3 regions of the Streptomyces sp. ITFR-16 genome follow, and region 1 is predicted to be linked to each of the others. Evidence: riboswitches for the same ligand, from Rfam matches in the RefSeq annotation. Region 1 holds a riboswitch; each other region holds the start of a gene.
What was found. Region 1 has a riboswitch for S-adenosylmethionine ahead of thrC (threonine synthase). Riboswitches for the same ligand answer to the same signal wherever they lie in the genome.

Region 1 (7,349 bases):
GCGGTCTACGCCGAACCGAACGTCTGGATCCGGCACCGGACGGGCCGTCGGACCGGCTGACCCGGACGCCCTGTCATACCCAGGTGCCAGGGGCCGCCCGGCCCGGTGAGCACCCGGGTATCACGCGCCCACCGGCCCCGGACGGGCATCGTTCGAAGCGTCCGCCGCACACCGTGTGCGAAGCCGCCCGAACGGGGAGTCCCAGGTGACCACAGTCCCGCGTCCGCGCACCCACGACCGCCGGCAGCTGGTCGTCACCGGGCTCGCCGCCTCCGCCCTGCTGGCCGCCTCCGCCGTGCCGTCCGTCGCGTCCGGCGGCGGGGGCGCCCGCACCCCCGCCGCGCAGTGCGCGCCCGCCGCCCGGCTGCCGCGCCCCACCGGCCCGTTCGGCGTCGGGTCCACCACCCTCCGCCTGGTCGACCGCTCCCGGCCCGAGCCATGGGCACCGGACGCCTCCCCGTACCGCGAGCTGATGATCACCGTCCGCTACCCCGCCGCGCCCGGCGGGCCCGGGCGCCCGGTGCCGCACATGACCGCCGCGGCGGCCGCCCACTTCGGAGGCCCGGAGGGGGCCGCCGCGAGCCGGGCCTATGAGCTGTCGTTCTTCGACCGCTGGCTGCGCGGCCACAACGACCATCTGCTGGACGGTCCGTCGGCCCGCTTCCCGGAGATGGTGTTCAGCCGATGACGGACGCGAACGGCACCGGCCCCCGGGGACGAGTCCCCGGGGGCCGGTGCCGTGTACAGCTGTGCAGGAGCTGCTGATCCGTCAGGATCAGAAGTCCATGTCACCGCCCGGCATGCCGCCCGGAGCGCCCGCGGCAGCGGCCTTCTCCGGCTTGTCGGCGATGACGGCCTCGGTGGTGAGGAAGAGCGCGGCGATGGACGCGGCGTTCTGCAGGGCGGAGCGCGTGACCTTCGCCGGGTCGAGAATGCCCTCGGCGATCATGTCGACGTACTCGCCGGTCGCGGCGTTGAGGCCGTGACCGATCGGCAGGTTGCGCACCTTCTCGACGACGACGCCACCCTCGAGACCACCGTTGACGGCGATCTGCTTGAGCGGGGCCTCCAGCGCCAGCTTGACGGCGTTGGCGCCGGTCGCCTCGTCACCCGAGAGCTCCAGCTTCTCGAAGACGGCCGAGGCCTGGAGCAGAGCCACGCCACCACCGGCGACGATGCCCTCCTCAACGGCGGCCTTGGCGTTGCGCACCGCGTCCTCGATGCGGTGCTTGCGCTCCTTGAGCTCGACCTCGGTGGCGGCACCGGCCTTGATGACGGCCACGCCGCCGGCCAGCTTCGCCAGACGCTCCTGGAGCTTCTCGCGGTCGTAGTCCGAGTCGGAGTTCTCGATCTCGGCACGGATCTGGTTGACGCGGCCCTGGACCTGGTCGCTGTCACCGGCGCCGTCGACGATCGTCGTCTCGTCCTTGGTGATGACGACCTTGCGGGCGCGGCCGAGCAGGTCGAGACCGGCGTTCTCCAGCTTGAGGCCGACCTCCTCGGAGATGACGGTGCCACCGGTGAGGATGGCGATGTCGCCGAGCATGGCCTTGCGGCGGTCACCGAAGCCCGGGGCCTTGACGGCGACGGACTTGAAGGTGCCACGGATCTTGTTGACGACCAGGGTCGACAGGGCCTCGCCCTCGACGTCCTCGGCGATGATCAGCAGCGGCTTGCCGGACTGCATGACCTTCTCGAGCAGCGGAAGGAGGTCCTTCACGTTGCTGATCTTCGAGTTCACGATCAGGATGTACGGGTCGTCGAGGGACGACTCCATGCGCTCCATGTCCGTGGCGAAGTACGCCGAGATGTAGCCCTTGTCGAAGCGCATACCCTCGGTGAGCTCCAGCTCCAGACCGAAGGTCTGGGACTCCTCGACGGTGATGACGCCTTCCTTGCCGACCTTGTCCATGGCCTCGGCGATGAGCTCGCCGATCTGGGTGTCGGCGGCGGAGATGGAGGCCGTCGAAGCGATCTGCTCCTTGGTCTCCACGTCCTTGGCCTGCTCCAGGAGGGCGGCGGAGACGGCCTCGACGGCCTTCTCGATGCCCCGCTTGAGAGCCATCGGGTTCGCACCCGCGGCCACGTTGCGCAGGCCCTCGCGGACGAGCGCCTGAGCGAGAACGGTGGCGGTGGTCGTACCGTCGCCGGCGACGTCGTCCGTCTTCTTGGCGACCTCCTTGACCAGCTCCGCACCGATCTTCTCGTACGGGTCCTCCAGCTCGATCTCCTTGGCGATGGAAACACCATCGTTGGTGATCGTGGGGGCGCCCCACTTCTTCTCGAGGACGACGTTGCGACCCTTGGGGCCAAGGGTGACCTTGACGGCGTCGGCGAGCTGGTTCATGCCGCGCTCGAGACCGCGCCGGGCCTCCTCGTCGAACGCGATGATCTTGGCCATGTGAAGTGGTCCTCCCGGACAGGGGTGGATTTCTCCGGACCGAGTGGCGCCCGCGACGGACGGCCTGCGTGCCTGGCGGTTCCTTGCCCCGCCACGCCTGCGGGCCTCACCGGCCCGGTCCAAGTTTCTGTCACTCTCACCTGGAGAGTGCTAAGCCCAATGATTAGCACTCGACCCCCGAGAGTGCAAGCGTCCCCCTCCGGAGTGTGGACGGAGCGGGGGCCGGGCGCACCGTTCAGGACACCCGGGACACCCGGGACACCCGGCCCCGGGACGCACGAAGGGTCCGTACCCCCGGGGGTACGGACCCTTCGTGCGTGAGTAGTGTCGTCGGCCTACCGCGTCGCGCCCGGCCGGGCTCAGCCGACGGCGAGCTTGACCATGTCCGCCTGCGGCCCCTTCTGGCCCTGCGAGATCTCGAATTCAACTCGCTGACCCTCTTCGAGGGTGCGGTACCCGTCCATCTGGATCGCGCTGTAGTGGACGAAAACATCCGCACCACCGTCGACCGCGATGAAGCCGTACCCCTTCTCCGCGTTGAACCACTTGACGGTGCCCTGAGCCATGCCTAACTCCCCTATTACTGGCCCTTGCACAGGACCGCACTTCGCGGACCCGGGTCAGAACTCACCCTCCGACAGGAGAGGGTGCGTGCGCCGGAACGCGTCGACCGCGGCCGAATGTATCTGCCCAACTGCCCTCTGCAACAGGTCAATCGGACGAGAATTCTGGGCAGCACCGATCGCCCGAATATGAGGAATTCACGAGATTGCAGGGCAAGTCGGGCCAGGCAAAGGCGACTTATGGCGCAAGGGGATCGGTCACTTTGGCTGCTTCTTGTCGCGGCCGGGCGCATTCTCATATGCGGGCGGCACGGGCAGCGATGGGGACTTCCCTCACTCTACCCCTCTCAACCATGCAGAATTGCCCCCTCCGCTTCTCTCGCAGAGGGGGCAATTCCGGTGACGCTGTGGAGCCGAAGCGGATCAGCAGCCGCCGGCCACGGCGGGGATGATCGAGACGCCGGCACCGTCCGGGGTGACCGCTTCGAGGCCGCCCTCGAAGCGCACGTCGTCGTCGTTGACGTACACGTTCACGAAGCGGCGCAGCTTGCCCTGGTCGTCCAGGACGCGGGCGGCGATGCCCGGGTGGTCCTGCTCCAGGGACGCGATGACCTGGGAGAGGGTGTCGCCCTCGGCCGTGACCTCGGCCTGGCCGCCCGTGTAGGTGCGGAGGATGGTGGGGATGCGGACCTTGACGCTCATGGTGGGTGCCTTCCTGAAGTCTCGGGTGGTCAGCTGGTGGTGGCGAGGCCGGCGGCGCGGAAGGCGTCCAGGCTCGGGCGGATCGTGGCGGTCGCCTGCGAGGTGGCGGCCACCGCGTCCAGCGTCTTGAGGCCGTCACCGGTGTTCAGGACGACGGTGGTGAGCGCCGGGTCGAGCAGACCGGCGTCGATCAGCTTCTTCGTCACACCGACCGTCACCCCGCCGGCGGTCTCGGCGAAGATTCCCTCGGTGCGGGCCAGCAGCTTGATCGCATCGACGACCTGCTCGTCGTCGACGTCCTCGACGGCGCCGCCGGTGCGGCGGGCGATGTCCAGGACGTACGGGCCGTCGGCCGGGTTGCCGATCGCCAGGGACTTGGCGATGGTGTTCGGCTTCTGCGGGCGCACGACGTCGTGGCCGGCCTTGAAGGCGGCGGAGACCGGGGAGCAGCCCTCGGCCTGGGCGCCGAAGATCTTGTACGGCTTGTCCTCGACCAGGCCGAGCCTGATCAGCTCCTGGAGCCCCTTGTCGATCTTCGTGAGCTGCGAGCCGGACGCGATCGGGATGACGATCTGGTCGGGCAGCCGCCAGCCGAGCTGCTCGCAGATCTCGTACGCCAGGGTCTTGGAGCCCTCGCCGTAGTACGGCCGCAGGTTGACGTTGACGAAGCCCCAGCCCTCGCCGAGCGGGTCGCCGATGAGCTCGGAGCAGAAGCGGTTGACGTCGTCGTAGTTGCCCTCGATGCCGACCAGCTCACCGCCGTACACCGCGGCCATGACGACCTTGCCCTGCTCCAGGTCGTGCGGGATGAACACACAGGACCGCAGGCCCGCGCGGGCGGCGGCGGCACCCACCGCGCCGGCGAGGTTGCCGGTGGAGGAGCAGGAGAGGGTGGTGAATCCGAAGGCACGGGCGGCCTCGACGGCGATCGCGACGACGCGGTCCTTGAAGGAGTGCGTCGGGTTGCCGGAGTCGTCCTTGACGTACAGACCGCCGGTGACGCCCAGCTCACGGGCGAGGTTGTCGGCCTTGACCAGCTTGGTGAAGCCGGGGTTGATGTTGGGCTTGTCCGCGACATCGGAGGGGACCGGCAGCAGCGGCGCGTAGCGCCAGATGTTGTTCGGGCCGGCCTCGATGCGCTTCTTCAGCTCGTCCGGGGAGCCGCTCGGCAGGTCGTACGCCACTTCGAGCGGCCCGAAACAGGACGCGCAGGCGAAAAGGGGTCCGAGTGCGAATCGCTCTCCGCATTCGCGGCAGGAAAGCGCCGCGGCGGGACCGAGGTCCACGGAAAGATCGGTGTTTGCTGCAACAGTCTCAACAGCCATGATGGCGAGGCCCTTTCTCCTCATCTTCCTTGTGACGCATTTCGCCACAAGACGGAATTGGCACCTTCCCCACCTGACCTCGCGGTCGGCAGGAGGGTTGCCGGGACTTCAACGGGCCGTTCCCTCAGTCCCTCTGGATGAGCGCTGTGGCACTGGATCATGGATCCAGGCGTTTGTCGGCGGACGGACCCCGGCATGCGATGGCCGTCTGCGTTGTTCAAGACTGTAACCGAAGCACCGGACTGTTGAGATAGTCGTCCGTACCGCGAGATGGATCACATGCAGGGAGTATCGACCGTGCTGGAAGAGGTCGAACGCTGGCTGACCAGGCGTTCCTGGTCCGCCGCCGACCGCCCGCTGGAACGGCTCCCGCTCGCCCCGGGCCCCGGGCGGCCGGGCGTGAGCGTGGTGCTGCCCGCGCTGAACGAGGCGGCCACGGTCGGCGACATCGTGGCGACGGTCCGGCGCGAGCTGATGGAGAAGGTCCGCCTGGTCGACGAGCTGGTGGTGATCGACTCCGGCTCCACGGACGCCACCGCCGAGGTGGCCCGCCGGGCGGGCGCCCGGGTGGTCCACCGGGACGCGATCCTGCCCCGCCTCCCGGCCGTCCCCGGCAAGGGCGAGGTCCTGTGGCGGTCGCTCCTGGTGACCGGCGGCGACATCGTGTGCTTCATCGACGCGGACCTCAAGGACTTCTCCGCGGACTTCGTCTCGGGCATCGTCGGCCCGCTGCTGACCGACCCGGACGTGCAGTTCGTCAAGGCGATGTACGACCGCCCGCTCGGCGAGGCCGCGGGCCAGGGCGGCCGGGTGACCGAGCTGGTGGCCCGCCCGCTGCTCAATCTGCACTGGCCGCTGCTGGCCGGCTTCGTCCAGCCGCTGGGCGGCGAGTACGCGGTACGCCGCTCGCTGCTGGAGCGGCTGCCCTTCCCGGTCGGTTACGGAGTGGAGCTGGGCCTGCTCGTCGACGCCCTGCACACCGTCGGCCTCGACGCCCTCGCCCAGGTGGACGTGGGGGTCAGGAAACACCGCCACCAGGACGGCCAGGCGCTCGGCCGGATGGCCGCGGCCATCTACCGGACGGCGCAGCTGCGGCTGTCCCGGGGGCATCTGGTGCGCCCCTCGCTGACGCAGTTCGAGCGCGGCGAGGACGGTTTCGTCCCGCACACCTACCCGGTGGACACCGAGGAGCGTCCGCCGATGCGGGAGATCGAGGAGTACGTCGCGCGCCGCGCGGCATGAGCCCGGACGGCTTCGTACGTTTGGGCGGATCACGATCGGGCTAGATTCCGCCCATGGTCTCCGAGCACGCCCCCCAGCCCGCTGCCCAGGTTCTCGTCGCGTCCAACCGCGGCCCGGTGTCGTACACCCTCCGTGAGGACGGCGCCCTCGACGCGAAGCGGGGCGGGGGCGGGCTCGTCTCCGGCCTGAGCGCCGTCGACGACAAGATGTGGGTGTGCGCGGCCCTCGGGGACGGCGACCGCGAGGCGGTGCGGCGCGGGGTCGGCGAGCCGGGCGTCCGGATGCTCGACATCGACGCGGACGTGCACGCCGACGCGTACAACGGCATCGCCAACTCCGTGCTGTGGTTCGTCCACCACCTGCTCTACCAGACCCCGCTGGAGCCCGTCTTCGACGCGGAGTTCCGCCGCCAGTGGGCCTCCTTCGAGACGTACAACCGGGCCTTCGCCGAGGCCCTTGCCGAGGAGGCGGGCGAGGGCGCGGCGGTCCTGGTGCAGGACTACCACCTGTCGCTGGTGCCCGGCATGCTCCGCGAGCTCCGCCCCGACCTGCGGATCGGCCACTTCTCGCACACCCCGTGGGCGCCCGTCGACTACTTCCGGCTGCTGCCCGACGACATCGCCGAGCAGCTGCTGCGCGGCATCCTCGGCGCCGACCGGGCCGCCTTCCTGACCCGCCGCTGGGCCGACGCCTTCATCAGCTGCTGTACGGAGCTGCTGGGCGGCACCGGCCGCACCCGGATCGGGGTGCACGGCCTCGGCGCCGACGCGGACTTCCTGCGCCGCCGGGCGCACGAGGCGGACGTGGACGAGCGGATGGAGACCCTGCGGGAGCAGGTGGGTCCGGGCCGCCGGACGATCGTGCGGGTGGACCGTACGGAGCTGTCGAAGAACATCGTCCGCGGGCTGCACGCCTACCGCGCCCTGCTCGACGAGCGGCCCGAGTGGCGCGGCGAGGTCGTCCACATCGCGTTCGCCTACCCCTCGCGGCAGGACCTGGCGGTCTACCGGGACTACACCGCCGAGGTCCAGCGCGTCGCGGACGGGATCAACGCGGAGTTCGGGACGCCGGACTGGACGCCGGTCGTCCTCCATGTGAAGGACGACTTCGCCCGCT
Region 2 (7,349 bases), 2.6 Mb from region 1:
CCACGTGGCACGGCCCCGGCCCGGGGCCTTCCCCGCACGGGGAGCCCCGCCCCCGGCCCGTTCCCGGCCATGACCCCCGTGTGCAGTGGGTTCTGACACTGTTCGTGATCGGCGCCGCCTTCGCGACGGTCCGCCCGCTCGGTCTCGAAGGCCGGGGTCTCGCGGTCGCGGCGCTCCTCGTGGTCAACTCCCTGGCGCTGGCGGCCCGGCACCTGCCCGAGGCCGGGGTCCCGCCCCGCGCGGACCTGGTCTGGATGACGCTCGGCATCGTCGCCGCGGCCGCCCTGATCGGCGTCAGCCGCAGCGGTTCGAGCTACCTCTTCGCGTACTTCCTCGTGGGCCACGCCGGATTCCGGCTGCCGGTCGGGCGGGCCGTCACCCTCGCGGTGCTGTGCAGCCTGCTGTGCGGCGGCGTCCTGTACTTCCGCATCGGCCCCGGCCACCACCTGCTGCCCTGGGCCCTCGGCCTGACCACCGGCCTCCCGGTCGTGGTGGGGATCGTCAACCGCAGCCGCCGGCGCGCCGTGACGGCGGCGATCGAGGCGGCCGAGTCCGCCGAGCGGGCGGCCCGCGCCGAGGCCCGTACCGCCGTCCTGACCGAGCGCGGCCGGATCGCCCGTGATGTGCACGACGTCCTCGCCCACTCCCTGGCCGGCATCAACATGCAGCTGGAACTGGCGGACGCGCTGCTCGACACCGGAGATCTGGAGAAGGTCCGCGCGGCGAACCAGAAGGCGCACAGCATGGTCAAGGAGAGCCTGAAACAGGCCCAGTGGACCGTGCACGCCCTGCGCGAGGACTCCCTGCCCCTGGTCGAGAGCCTGACCGCGCTGATCGACTCCTCGGGACACCGCGACGCCCTCACCGTCACCGGGACCGTCCGGGAGGTGCCGTCCCGGGCCACGCAGAACCTGCTGCGGATCGCTCAGGAGTCGCTGACCAACGCCGCGCGGCACGCGCCCGGCGGCGAGGTCAGGGTGGAGCTGGCGTTCGCCGCCGGATCGACGACACTGAAGGTCCGCAACAGTCCGGCGACCCGTGCGGTGCGCACGGGCGTCGGCAGCGGGATGGGGCTGATCGGCATGCGCGAGAGGGCCGCCCTGCTGGGCGGGACGATCACCGCGGGCCCGGTCACCGAGGGACCGGACGAGGGCGGCTGGCAAGTGGAGGCAGTGATTCCGGGATGAACGAACCGATGCGGAGCACCGGGCGGTTGCGGGTCGTGGTGGCCGACGACCAGGCCGCCGTACGCGAGCCACTGGCCGCGGTCCTCGGCCTGGCCGAGGACATCGACGTCGTCGCGGCCGCCGCGGACGGTACGGAGGTGCTCGCCGCGGTCGCCGCCGGGCCGGTGGACGTGGTCCTCATGGACCTGCGGATGCCCGTCATGGACGGCACCGAGGCGACCCGGCGGCTCACCGAGGAGCACCCGGAGGTGGCCGTCGTGGTCCTGACCACCTTCGCCGACGACGACTCCGTCCTCGCCGCGCTGAGCGCGGGGGCCCGCGGCTACCTCACCAAGAACGCGGGGCGTCGAGACATCACCCGCGCGATCCGCGCCGCCGCCGCCGGACAGTCCGTGCTCGACCGCGAGGTCCAGGACCGCCTCCTCGCCACGGTCCGCACCAAGTCCCCGGCGCCCGGACAGCAGCTGCCCGCCGACCTCACGCCCCGCGAGCGCGAGGTCCTCACCCTGATCGGCCGGGGCCTGCCGAACCGGGCCATCGCGGAGAAGCTCTTCATCAGCGAGGCCACGGTGAAGACGCACATCAACAATCTCTTCGCCAAGGCGGACATCAAGGACCGCGCCGACGCGGTACGCCGTGCGATCGGGGCGGGCCTGGCCTGACGGCCCGAGGCGAACGGCGCGGCCCGGACTCAGGCGTTGAGCAGAACGGGGAACGCCTCCATGTCGTTCTGCGTCATCACGGGCAGCTTGCGCAGTTCCGCGTCCGGCACGGCGAGCCGCAGCTCCGGGAAGCGGGCGAAGAGCGCCGGCAGGGCGATCCCCGCCTCGATGCGGGAGAGCGCCGCGCCGGGGCAGATGTGCGGGCCGTGGCCGAAGGTCATGTGCCGGACGGGGGTGGGGCGGGTGATGTCGAAGGCGTCGGCGTCGGGGCCGTGCTGCTCGGGGTCGCGGCCGATCGCCCGGTAGGAGACGACCACGCCCTCGCCCTTGGCGATGACCCCGTCGCCCACCTCGATGTCCTCGGTGGCGAACCGCATCAGCAGATGGGTGGTCGGGGTGTCCCACCGCAGCGTCTCCTCGATCACGGTCTCCCAGGAGACCTCCCCGTCGAGGACGGTCCGCAGCTGGCCGGGGTGGGCCAGCAGGGCGCGTACCGCGTTGAGGATGAGCCCGATCGTGGTCTCGTGCCCGGCCGCGACCATCGCCTTGAGGTTGCCGACCACCTCTTCCTCGGTCAGCGGCGCACCGCCCTCGTCGGCCAGGATCAGCGCGGAGGTGAGGTCGTCGGTGGGCCGGGCGGTCTTCTCGCGTACGAGCCCGGCGTAGAAGACGTCCAGGTCGGCGAGGAGGGCCAGGCGCTCGTCCTGCGGGGTGAGCATCGAGAAGAAGGCCTTGTACTGGCGCGTCAGCATGGCGTTCGCGGCGGGATCGACGCCCATCAGCATGCCGACGACCCGCATGGGCAGCGGCTGCGCGAAGACGGACTTGAGGTCGACGACCGCCCCGTCCCTGCCGCCCTCGGCGAGCGCGTCCAGCAGTTCCTCGGTGAACTTCTCGATGTCGGGACGGATCGCCTCCAGCCGGCGGGGCGTGAGCGCCTGGGAGGTCTTGGTCCGCAGCCGCCGGTGCTCTTCACCGTCGACGGTGAACATGGACCGGCCCGCGTCGATCATCCCGATGAGCGGCCACGCGTGCGTGACCTCGCCGCTCTGCCACAGGCCCCAGGCGTCGAGGTCCTTGACCAGCCGTGGATCGACCAGGAGCCGGCGGGCGTCCGCGTGCCGGGTGAGGGTCCAGGCCGGTACGCCGAGCAGCTCGATCCGGGCCAGCGGTCCGGCCTCGCGCAGCCGTGCCGTCTCACCGTCCAGGTCCTGGACCATCGGGTCGATGACGACGGTTCCGCCGTCGTGGGCCGCTGCCGCAGCGGCGTGGGGGCAGTTCACGAGAGGTCTCCTGTCGTACGGACGGGGGTGAACCGAACAGGGAGCGAGACAGTGCCTCGCAGGAACGCGGAGGGCCGTCGTACGAGGGCGCCGACGGGGACGTCGAGGCGGAGGTCGGGCAGCCGGTCGAGCAGGACCTCGATGCCGGTCCGGGCGATGGTCTCGGCGATCTCCTGGGCGGGGAAGGGGCACCGGTACTCGCCGTGGCTGAAGGCGAGATGGGCGCCGTTGCCGCCCCGCGCCGCCGCTCCGGCGCCAAAGACGCCCTGGCGGATGAGGGGATCGGTGTTCGCCGCGCCCAGTCCGAGCAGCAGCATGTCCCCGGCCCCGATCCGCTGTCCGCCGAGGTCGGTGTCGCGTACGGCCCAGCGTCCGGCGAGGATCTGGGTGGGCGTGTCCTCCCAGAGCACCTCGTTCATGGCCTCGCCGATGCTGCGCCGGCCGCCGGCCATGGAGTCGGCGAACTCGTCCTCGGTGAGCATGAGCCGCAGGGAGTTGCTGATCCAGTCGGCGGTGGTGAGGTGCCCGGCGGCCGTGACGGCCATCAGGTCGAGCACGTACTCCTCGTCGGTGAACGCCTCGGGGAAGGCGAGCATGCGGGAGGTCACGTCGTTCCCGGGCTCGGTCCGTTTCGCGGCAAGCAGCCGGGCCATGTGTTCCCCGAACCGCAGATGGGCGCTCTGCGCGTCCGGGCCGCCGTCGGCCAGGTCCTTCAACACCCGGGCGATGCCGGCGCCTTCGGCGTCGGGGAACCCGACAAGGCGGGCGAGGACGAGGACGGGAAGGGGCTCGCAGAAGTCGGCGACCAGGTCGGCCGTGCCCCGGCCGCACATCTCGTCGATGAGCCGGTCGGCCAACTGCTCGCAGTGCCTGCGGATCTCGAACGGGTCGGCGGCCTCGAGCACCGGCCCGACCATGCGGGCGTGGCGCCGGTGCTCCTCGCCCGCGCTGAAGTAGACCGAGGGCAGCGGGCGCCCCACCATCGGCAGCAGGGGCCAGTCGTCCGGAATGTGCGGCCACTGGTTCCACAGGCCCACATCGCGCGGGAACAGCCCGCCGTCACTGGTGACTTGGTGGAGCTCGCGGTACCCGATGACCAGCCAGGCGGGGAACCCGCCCGGGAGTTCCACGGGGACGACGGGGCCGTGGTCGCGCCGCATGGCGCGGTAGACGGCGTGCGGGTCGGTCCGGAAGCCGGGCCCGTCGAGCGGTACGGCCCCGGTGTGCGCCGGACAGCCGGGAGGCGGCGCGGGGGCGGACGCGGGCTCGGCGGAAGAAGGGCGCGACATGAATCCTGACTCCTGTCGACAGCGGCAAGCGTCATGATCATGCGATCAACGCACGTTCACTATAAAGACTTTAGCGACCCCAGGAACGGTCAACGGCGATCAAAAGCGCACCCTTCCGCGAGCCTTTCCGCGAGCCCTTCCACAAGGCCTGTGTCAGGTGCCCGCCCCGTCACGGTCTGGCTCGCAGAGCTCCCCGCCCTCGAAGCCGACGTTGACCAGGCCCTCCACCCGGCCCTCGCCGTCCACCAGCCTCAGCGCGTGCCACCGCTCCAGCCAGTACACCCGTCCGCGGTGCCCGGCGAGCGTCGTCCGCAGCGCGGCGGGTGCGTGGGTCCACACCCCGGGGAGGTCACCGGCGTAGTCGAAGGCGGGGCGCAGTTCGACCCATCCGTCGTCCCGGACGTCCTCGGCGGTGAGCAGGATCTCGACGGCCCGGCCCGGCTCCTGCCGGCACTTCTTCGCATGGATCCAGTGCACCTGGTGCCCTGCGGCGTACCGCGCGCACCCGTCGTTCAGGACGGAGTCGTTCCGGGGGGTGGGATGACGCAGCATGACGGAGGCTCGCCTTTCGGGACGGTGGACCCCGAGTGCCCCGCACCGCGGTCCGCTGTTCCCCGTACCCTGCGCACGGGGCAGGTCGTCACCCGGAGCACCCGCAGCGGAGCGGGGTGCCGTCCAGCAAGCCGGGGCTGCGCACTGGAACTCATGACCCGGAGAAAACTCTAACCCAGGCGGGGCGGGGCGGGCCGACGGGTGGTCAGGAGTACACAGGACTGCAACAGCCCCGCGTGCTCCCTCCCACCCGTGCGGTGCGGCCGCTGCTCAGCCGGTGACGAGACCGGGGTCGCTGGTGCCGCTCTCGCCCGTCTCGACGTGCCCGGCGAAGCGCCGCAGGAACGTCGTGTCCGCGTCGGAGACGACGGTGACGTCGTACCAGCGCTTGCTTTCCCGCAGGTCAAGGGAGTGCTGCACCGTCGCACCCGCGCGCACGGCGAACGTCTGGTCCGCTCCCCCGTAGCCGGCCGCGCTGCGGACGGTCAGGTTGACGGTGCCGGCGCCGGCGTTGGTGAAGGTGAGGTCCAGCCCTCCGGTGGTGCCGTTGTGACGTGCCGTCACCTCGGGTCCGGCCGTCTTGCCGGGGCCCCGGAAGGTGCGCAGGAAGCCGTTCGGCCCGTGGACGGTGAGGTCGGTCACTCCGCCGGAGTAGACGGTGTTCCAGCTGTCCGCGATCGTCTTGCCCGCCTCGGTGGTGTACGTCCAGGGCCCGTCGGTGCGGTTGGGGGACGTCACCAGGAACTGCGCACCGGCCGCCGCCCCGCCGCTGAAGGTCAGGCGGTACTTCCCGGCGGCGATGTCGGCGGCCCCGTCGGCCAGGGGCGCGTAGGGCAGCGGACGGGTGGGACGTGCCCCGCGCTCCTGCTTGGGCACACTGCCGGTCGCGGGCGGCGCCGGTACGTAGTCGGGGTGGCGTCCCTTGTCCGGCGGCTCGTAGGCGGCCGTGGACGGCAGGGAGACGTCCGAGGTGTCCGCGTTCCCGAAGTCGAAGGCGGAGGTGAGGTCGCCGCAGACGGCCCGCCGCCACGGCGAGATGTTGGGCTCGTGGACCCCGAAGCGCTCTTCGATGAACCGGATGACGGAGGTGTGGTCGAAGACCTCCGAGCAGGCGTAGCCACCGGTGCTCCACGGAGACACCACCAACATCGGCACCCGCTGGCCGAGCCCGTACGGGCCGGCCGAGTAGCGCGCGTCGCCCGGGAAGTAGTCGGCGGTGGTGTCCACGGTGGACAGCCCCTGGGCGGCCCCGGACGGCACGTACGGCGGCACGACGTGGTCGAAGAAGCCGTCGTTCTCGTCGTACGTGATGAACAGCGCGGTCCGGCCCCAGACCTCCGGGTCCGCGGTCAGCGCGTCGAGCACCTGCGAGATGTACCAGGCACCGTAGTTGGCGGGCCAGTTGGGGTGCTCGCTGTAGGCCTCCGGGGCGACGACCCAGGACACCTTGGGCAGCGTCCCGGCCGCGATGTCGGCCTTCAGGTCGTCGAGGAGCCCGTCCCCGCCCTTGAGGTCGGAGCCGGTCCGCGCCTTGTCGTACAGAGGGTCGCCCGGCTCGGCATCGCGGTAACTGTTGAAGTAGAGAAGCGAGTTGTCGCCGTACGTCCCCCGGTAGGCGTCGTTGATCCAGCCCCAGGAACCGTCGGCGTCGAGCCCGTCCCCCACGTCCTGGTAGATCTTCCAGGAGACCCCGGCCTTCTCCAGCCGCTCCGGGTAGGTCGTCCAGCCGTACCCCGCCTCGTCGTTGCCGAGCACGGGACCGCCACCGGTGCCGTCGTTGCCGGTGTACCCGCTCCACAGGTAGTAGCGGTTCGGGTCGGTCGATCCGATGAACGAGCAGTGGTACGCGTCGCAGACGGTGAACGCGTCGGCCAGCGCGTAGTGGAACGGTATGTCCTCACGCGTGAGGTGGGCCATCGTCGTCGCCGTCTTGGCGGGCACCCACTGGTCGTACTTGCCCTTGTTGAACGCCCGGTGCCCGCCCGCCCAGTCGTGGTTCAGGTCCTGGAGGAACTGCAGCCCGAGCTTGTCGGCCTGCGGCCGGAAGGGCAGCACCTCCTTGCCGGCGCTGTCCGCCTGATGCCACACCGGCTTCCCGCTGGGCAGCGTGACGGGCCGCGGATCACCGAACCCCCGCACGCCCTTCATGGTGCCGAAGTAGTGATCGAAGGAACGATTCTCCTGCATCAGTACGACGACATGCTCGACATCCTGGAGCGTGCCCGTACTGCCCCGCGCCGGAAGGGAGGCGGCACGGGCGATGCTGTTCGACAGCGCACTGAGGGCGACCGTGCCGCCGGCGAGTTTCAGGAGCCGGCGGCGGTTGAGTTCTGCCATGGGTGGGGGCCTCTGCAAGGTGAGGGGATGTGGGGGAAA
Region 3 (7,349 bases), 2.4 Mb from region 1:
CAGCGTCGGAACCATCATCTGGTTGAGTTCCGAGCTGATGTTCTTCGCGGCCCTCTTCGCGATGTACTTCACCCTGCGATCGGTGACCGGAGCGGATCACTGGAAGGAAATGGCATCCGCCCTGAACTTCCCGTTCTCGGCGACGAACACCACGATCCTGGTGCTCTCCTCACTCACCTGCCAGCTCGGCGTCTTCGCCGCGGAGCGGGGCGACGTGAAGAAGCTCCGTGCCTGGTTCGTGATCACGTTCGTGATGGGTGCGATCTTCATCGGAGGCCAGGTCTTCGAGTACACGGAGCTGGTGAAGAAGGACGGCCTCTCGCTGTCCTCGGATCCGTACGGCTCGGTGTTCTACCTGACCACCGGCTTCCACGGTCTGCATGTGACAGGCGGTCTCATCGCCTTCCTGCTCGTTCTGGGCAGGACATACGCGGCCAAGAGGTTCACCCATGAACAGGCGACCGCTGCCATCGTCGTGTCCTATTACTGGCACTTCGTCGATGTCGTGTGGATCGGCCTCTTCGCCACGATCTACATGATCAAGTAACCGGGCCCGAGCCCGAACCACATCCAGCATCGACGCAGAAGATCCTGACACCGGGGTAATCCGTGAAAAAGCTCTCCGCACGACGACGCCATCCGTTGGCGGCGGTCGTCGTACTACTCCTCGCGCTGGCGGCCACTGGGGGGCTGTACGCCGCGTTTGCGCCCGCGAGTAAGGCGCAGGCCGACGACACCGCCCAGTCCCTCGCCATCGACGAGGGCAAGAAGCTGTACTCCGTCGGTTGCGCCAGCTGCCACGGAACCGGCGGTCAGGGCACCACCGACGGGCCCTCGCTTGTCGGCGTGGGCTCCGCCGCCGTGGACTTCCAGGTCGGTACGGGCCGTATGCCGGCGCAGCAGCCGGGCGCCCAGGTACCGAAGAAGAAGGTCATCTACACCCAGGCCGAGATCGACCAGCTCGCGGCGTACGTCGCGTCGCTCGGCGCCGGTCCGATCGTCCCGACCAAGAGCCAGGTCAGCCCTGAGGGCGCGGACGTCGCCAAGGGTGGCGACCTGTTCCGTACCAACTGCGCGCAGTGCCACAACTTCACCGGCGAGGGCGGTGCCCTGACGAAGGGCAAGTACGCCCCCAGCCTCGAGGGCGTGGACCCGAAGCACATCTACGAGGCCATGCAGACGGGCCCGCAGAGCATGCCGTCCTTCCCGGACTCGACGATGCCCGAGCAGCAGAAGAAGGACATCATCGCGTACGTCCAGACCGTGAACAGCGGTGAGTCGGAGAGCCCCGGCGGCCTCAAGCTGGGCGGCCTCGGTCCGGTCAGCGAGGGTCTGTTCGGCTGGATCTTCGGACTCGGCGCACTGATCGCAGTTGCCGTCTGGGTCGCGGCCCACACCGCTAAGGCCAAGAAGTCATGAGTAGCCAAGAGATTCCAGAAGAGAACCTGCCCGCAGAGCAGGACCCCGCGCACGGCGCGGTGGAGGGTACGGACGACCCGTTCGCCGACCCGGGGCTGCCGGCCCACAAGCCGCGCATCCAGGACATCGACGAACGGGCCGCCAACCGGTCCGAGCGCGCGGTCGCGTTCATGTTCACGCTGTCCATGCTGGCGACGGTGGGCTTCATCGCCTCCTACGTCATCTTCCCGGTCGACAAGATCGTCTACATCTTCCCGTTCGGCCATGTGAGCGCGCTGAACTTCTCCCTGGGGCTGACCCTGGGCGTGGCGCTCTTCGCGATCGGCGCGGGCGCCGTCCACTGGGCGCGCACCCTGATGTCCGACGTGGAGGTCGCCGACGAGCGGCACGCGATCTCGGCCGAGCCCGAGGTCAAGGCGAAGGTGCTCGCCGACTTCGCGGCAGGTGCCGAGGAGTCCGCGTTCGGCCGGCGCAAGCTGATCCGGAACACCATGTTCGGTGCACTGGCCCTGGTGCCGCTCGCCGGTGTGGTCCTGCTGCGCGACCTCGGTCCGCTGCCGGAGAAGAAGCTCCGCTCGACCATGTGGGCCAAGGGCAAGCAGCTCATCAACATGAACACCAATGAGCCGCTGCGCCCCGAGGACGTCGTCGTCGGTTCGCTGACCTTCGCCATGCCCGAGGGCCTGGAGGAGGACGCGCACGACTTCCAGACGCAGATCGCCAAGGCCGCCCTGATGATCATCCGCATCGAGCCGGACAACATCAAGGACAAGCGCGAGCGCGAGTGGGCCCACGAGGGGATCGTGGCCTTCTCCAAGATCTGCACCCACGTCGGCTGCCCGATCAGCCTGTACGAGCAGCAGACGCACCACGTGCTCTGCCCGTGCCACCAGTCCACCTTCGACCTCTCCGACGGCGCCCGCGTCATCTTCGGTCCGGCCGGTCACGCTCTTCCGCAGCTGCGGATCGGCGTGAACAGCGAGGGCAACCTCGAGGCGCTCGGTGACTTCGAAGAGCCCGTCGGTCCTGCATTCTGGGAGCGCGGATGAGTACTGCGACCGATACGAAGCGCAAGGCGCCCGCCGGTGAGCGGGTGGCCGACTGGGCGGACGGCCGGCTCGGGATCTACTCCCTGGCCAAGGCCAACATGCGCAAGATCTTCCCGGACCACTGGTCCTTCATGCTCGGTGAGATCTGCCTCTACAGCTTCATCATCATCATCCTCACGGGTGTGTACCTGACGCTGTTCTTCCACCCGAGCATGAACGAGGTCGTGTACCACGGCCCGTACGAGCCCATGCAGGGCATCCGGATGTCCGAGGCCTACGCCTCGACGCTGGACATCAGCTTCGACGTCCGCGGCGGTCTGCTGGTCCGCCAGATCCACCACTGGGCCGCGCTGATCTTCCTGGCCGGCATGTTCGTGCACATGATGCGCGTGTTCTTCACGGGCGCGTTCCGCAAGCCGCGCGAGATCAACTGGCTGTTCGGCTTCCTGCTGTTCGTCCTCGGCATGTTCACCGGTTTCACCGGTTACTCGCTCCCGGACGACCTGCTCTCGGGTACTGGTGTCCGCTTCACGCAGGGCGCGATCCTGTCGACGCCGATCGTGGGCACGTACATCTCGATGTTCCTGTTCGGCGGGGAGTTCCCGGGCGGCGACTTCGTCGCGCGGTTCTACTCGATCCACATCCTGCTGCTGCCGGGCATCATGCTCGGACTGCTGGTGGGCCACCTGATCCTGGTCTTCTACCACAAGCACACGCAGTTCGCGGGTCCCGGCCGGACCAACAAGAACGTCGTGGGCATGCCGCTGCTGCCGGTGTACATGGCGAAGGCCGGAGGCTTCTTCTTCCTGGTCTTCGGTGTCATCGCCGTCATCGCGGGCATCGCCTCGATCAACCCGATCTGGGCCATCGGCCCGTACCGCCCGGACCAGGTGTCCACCGGCGCCCAGCCCGACTGGTACATGGGCTTCGCCGAGGGTCTGATCCGAGTGATGCCGGGCTGGGAGATCAACCTGTGGGGCCACACCCTGGTCCTCGGTGTGTTCATCCCGCTGGTCCTGTTCGGCGTGATCCTGGGTGCGATCGCCATGTACCCGTTCATCGAGTCCTGGGTCACCGGGGACAAGCGCGAGCACCACATCCTGGACCGCCCGCGCAACGCCCCGACCCGTACGGCCTTCGGTGTCGCCTGGATCACGGTCTACTTCATCGGCCTCGTCGGTGGTGGCAACGACCTGTGGGCCACGCACTTCCACCTGTCGCTGAACTCGATCTCGTGGTTCGTCCGGATCTTCTTCTTCGTGGGACCGGTCCTCGCGTTCATCGTGACGAAGCGGATCTGCCTCGGCCTCCAGCGCCGGGACAAGGAGAAGGTGCTGCACGGACGCGAGTCCGGTCTCATCAAGCGCCTGCCGCACGGTGAGTTCGTCGAGGTGCACGAGCCGCTCGCCCCCGCGCAGCTGCACACGCTCACCGCGCACGAGCAGTACAAGCCGGTCGAGATCGGCCCGACGGTCGACGAGAACGGCGTCCGGCGCAAGGTCTCCCCGGTGGAGAAGCTGCGCGCCAAGCTCAGCAAGGGCTACTACGGCGAGAACAACCAGATCGCCAAGCCCACCGCCGAGGAGTACAAGGAGATCACGAGCGGCCACGGCCACCACTGATCGCCTGACCGACCCGACTGATCGCCACAGCGAGAGCCCCGTCCATTCCATCCGATGGACGGGGCTCTTCGCTGTCCGTACGGCTCGATAGGGTGGCCCCGATCCCTTTATCGGCTGTGGACCCCAGGAGCGGACCATGAACGTTGTGACCCCGGTCGGCGGCGACAGCGTGGCGGCTCGTTCCTGGCCCGGCGTGCTGACCCCCCTGCTGCGCGGCCAGGACCTGACGGCCGACGACACCGCCTGGGCGATGGACCGCATCATGAGCGGCGAGGCGACCGACGTGCAGATCGCCGGCTTCGCGGTGGCCCTGCGCGCCAAGGGCGAGACGGTCACGGAGGTCTCCGGGCTGGTCCGCGCGATGTACGAGCACGCCACGACCATCGAGGTGCCCGGCCGCACGGTCGACATCGTGGGCACCGGCGGCGACATGGCCAAGACGGTCAACATCTCCACGATGTCCGCGATCGTCGTGGCGGGCACCGGCGCCAAGGTCGTCAAGCACGGCAACCGCGCCTCCTCGTCGGCCAGCGGCTCGTCCGACGTCCTGGGCAAGCTCGGCGTCAATCTGGACCTGCCGCCGCGCCGTGTCGCCGAGGTCGCGGAGGAGGCGGGCATCACCTTCTGCTTCGCGGTGAAGTTCCACCCGGCCCTGCGGCACGCGGCGAAGGCCCGGTCCGAGCTCGGCGCCCCGACCACCTTCAACATCCTGGGGCCGCTCACCAACCCGGCCAAGGTCCGCTCCCAGGCGATCGGCGTCGCCGACCTGCGGATGGCGCCCATCGTCGCGGGCGTCCTGGCCGAGCGCGGCAACTCCGCGCTGGTCTTCCGCGGCGACGACGGCCTGGACGAGCTGACCACCACCGCCACCTCCCGGGTGTGGATCGCCCGGGACGGGGCGGTGCGCGAGGAGGCCTTCGACCCGCGCGACGTCGGGCTCGAACTGGTGCCGGTGGAGGCGCTGCGCGGCGCCGACGCCTCGTACAACGCCGATGTGGCCCGCCGGCTGCTGGCCGGCGAGACCGGGCCCGTACGGGACGCCGTCCTGCTCAATTCGGCGGCGGCGCTGGTCGCGCTGGAGCCGGGGGAGGGCCCGCTCACCGAGCGGCTCGCCGCCGGGATGGCGAAGGCCGCCGAGTCGATCGACTCGGGTGCGGCCGGGCGCGTCCTGGAGAGATGGGTCGAGGCCAGCAACGCGTGAGCGCACGGATGTGAGGCAGGGCGCAGTCCAGATCATGGACTGCGCCTTGCGCGTTCCCGTAGGTATGGCAAGATGCTGCGCAGGTCATGAGTGACAGCGACTACGGCCCCGGCCCGCTGTCCGGCAACCCTCCGTCCGTGGCGGGGTGCCCCGGGTGAAGACCAGGCCGTAGGCAGCGAGGTCTGCGGCAAGCGCGGACCCCTCGACATCGTGAGATGTCCACCCGTGGGGTCCTGGTCCTCAGGGAGCCTCTTGTGAGCAAGCGAATGCGATAGGGCTTTTCGGCCCTTCTCCGCGCACCTTCTTTTCTTCCTTCCGTGCTGCCGCGTCTCCGCAGGCACGCGGAATTCGCCTGCCTGTATACGGGAGTTCGCCATGTCTGTCTTCACCGCTGCCGCCGACCAGTCACTTTGTTCCCCGCTGCCCGTTCTGGGCGGAGACGTCACGGTCCCGCTGGTCACCGGCGGTGAGGTCACCTACGCGGCGCTCGACTACGCGGCGAGCGCCCCGGCCCTCCAGCGGGTGTGGGACGACGTGGCCGCGTACGCCCCCTACTACGGCAGCGTCCACCGCGGGGCCGGCTACCTCTCCCAGCTCTCCACTGACCTCTTCGAGAGCAGCCGGGTGACGGTCGCGGAGTTCCTCGGCTGCCGCGCCGACGACCAGGTCGTCTTCACCCGCTCCACCACCGACTCGCTCAACCTGCTGGCCGCCGCGCTGCCCGCCGACTGCGAGGTGTTCGTCTTCGAGACCGAGCACCACGCCTCGCTGCTGCCCTGGCGCGACGCCCGGGTGACCTACCTCAACGCCCCGCGCACCCCGGCCCAGGCCGTCGCCACCCTGGAGCGCGCCCTCGCCGACCGCGAACCTTCCCCGAGCTCTCGGCTTCGTTCGAGCAGGGGAGGCCCCATTGGCCCCGCGCTGGTCTGCGTCACCGGCGCCTCCAACGTCACCGGCGAGCTGTGGCCCGTCAAGGAACTCGCCGCCGCCGCCCACGCCCACGGCGCCCGCATCGTCCTGGACGCCGCCCAGCTCGCCCCGCACCACCCCGTCGACATCGCGGAGCTGGACGTCGACTGGGTCGCCTTCTCCGGACACAAGCTGTACGCGCCCTTCGGCTCGGGCGTCCTCGCCGGCCGCTCCGACTGGCTGACCGCCGCCGAGCCCTACCTGGCCGGCGGCGGCGCCTCCCGCAAGGTCGCCCGGCGCGCCGACGGCGGGGTGGACGTCGAATGGCACACCACCGCCGCCCGCCACGAGGCCGGCTCGCCCAACGTCATCGGCGTCTACTCCATCGCCGCCGCCTGCAAGGCGCTCACCGAGGCCGGCTACGACTCCCTGGTCGCCCGTGAGCAGCACCTGGTCGCGCAGGTCCGCGCCGGGCTCGCCGAGGTCCCCGAGGTCAAGGTGCTCTCGCTGTTCGGCGACGACGCGCCCCGGGTCGGCGTCATCTCCTTCGTGGTGGAGGGCTGGAACAGCTCCCACTTCGCCGCCGCCCTCTCCGCCGAGTACGGCATCGGGGTGCGCGACGGCCTCTTCTGCGCCCACCCGCTCGTGCGCACCCTGCTCGGCAGCGACCCGCAGGACGTCGGCGAGTGCGGCGCGCCCGAGGCCGAGCCGGGCGAGCGGTCCCTGAACGCGATCCGGGTCAGCTTCGGCGCCGGCACCCCGGACGAGCACATCGAGCGCTTCCTGCGGGCGGTCAAGGAGCTGGTGAGCGAGGGCGCCCAGTGGAAGTACCGCACCGAGGGCGGCCGTTGTGTCCCGGACCGGGGCGAGGCCGCTCAGGTCTGACAGGTACAACGCGGTCGGCGCGGGTCCGGGCAGCTGCCCGGACCCGCGCCGACCGCGTTGTCACGTGCCTAGCCGTCGAGGCCGATGGCGAAGGCGGCTTCCAGGTCGTGCTGCGAGTACGTACGGAACGCCACGTGTGTGTCGGTGCCCTCGACACCGGGGATCTTGCTGATCCGGCCGGGGATGACCTCGGCGAGGTCGTCGTGCTTGGCCACCCGGACCATGGCGATCAGGTCGTAGGTACCGGTGACCGAGAAGACCTCG

Region 2: linked by a shared signal. The riboswitch ahead of RLT58_RS04470 (hypothetical protein) and the one ahead of thrC (threonine synthase) in region 1 are both predicted to bind S-adenosylmethionine.
Region 3: linked by a shared signal. The riboswitch ahead of RLT58_RS26415 (aminotransferase class V-fold PLP-dependent enzyme) and the one ahead of thrC (threonine synthase) in region 1 are both predicted to bind S-adenosylmethionine.

Annotation. Positions count from the first base shown of each region.
Region 1 is NZ_CP134609.1:3,554,977-3,562,325, forward strand. It holds gene RLT58_RS15770 (N-acetyltransferase) at 1-60, shown strand, start outside; gene RLT58_RS15775 (hypothetical protein) at 206-688, shown strand; gene groL (chaperonin GroEL) at 776-2,401, opposite strand; gene RLT58_RS15785 (cold-shock protein) at 2,761-2,967, opposite strand; gene RLT58_RS15790 (MoaD/ThiS family protein) at 3,388-3,666, opposite strand; gene thrC (threonine synthase) at 3,696-4,991, opposite strand; SAM riboswitch class I at 5,009-5,135, opposite strand; gene RLT58_RS15800 (glucosyl-3-phosphoglycerate synthase) at 5,289-6,233, shown strand; gene RLT58_RS15805 (alpha,alpha-trehalose-phosphate synthase (UDP-forming)) at 6,287-7,349, shown strand, end outside.
Region 2 is NZ_CP134609.1:968,919-976,267, forward strand. It holds gene RLT58_RS04450 (sensor histidine kinase) at 81-1,187, shown strand; gene RLT58_RS04455 (response regulator transcription factor) at 1,184-1,849, shown strand; gene RLT58_RS04460 (cytochrome P450 family protein) at 1,879-3,132, opposite strand; gene RLT58_RS04465 (cytochrome P450 family protein) at 3,129-4,421, opposite strand; gene RLT58_RS04470 (hypothetical protein) at 4,575-4,973, opposite strand; SAM riboswitch class IV at 5,023-5,132, opposite strand; gene RLT58_RS04475 (phosphocholine-specific phospholipase C) at 5,244-7,310, opposite strand.
Region 3 is NZ_CP134609.1:5,967,090-5,974,438, forward strand. It holds gene RLT58_RS26390 (aa3-type cytochrome oxidase subunit III) at 1-547, shown strand, start outside; gene RLT58_RS26395 (cytochrome bc1 complex diheme cytochrome c subunit) at 610-1,419, shown strand; gene RLT58_RS26400 (cytochrome bc1 complex Rieske iron-sulfur subunit) at 1,416-2,468, shown strand; gene RLT58_RS26405 (cytochrome bc1 complex cytochrome b subunit) at 2,465-4,090, shown strand; gene trpD (anthranilate phosphoribosyltransferase) at 4,227-5,291, shown strand; SAM riboswitch class IV at 5,374-5,491, shown strand; gene RLT58_RS26415 (aminotransferase class V-fold PLP-dependent enzyme) at 5,667-7,085, shown strand; gene RLT58_RS26420 (Lrp/AsnC family transcriptional regulator) at 7,154-7,349, opposite strand, start outside.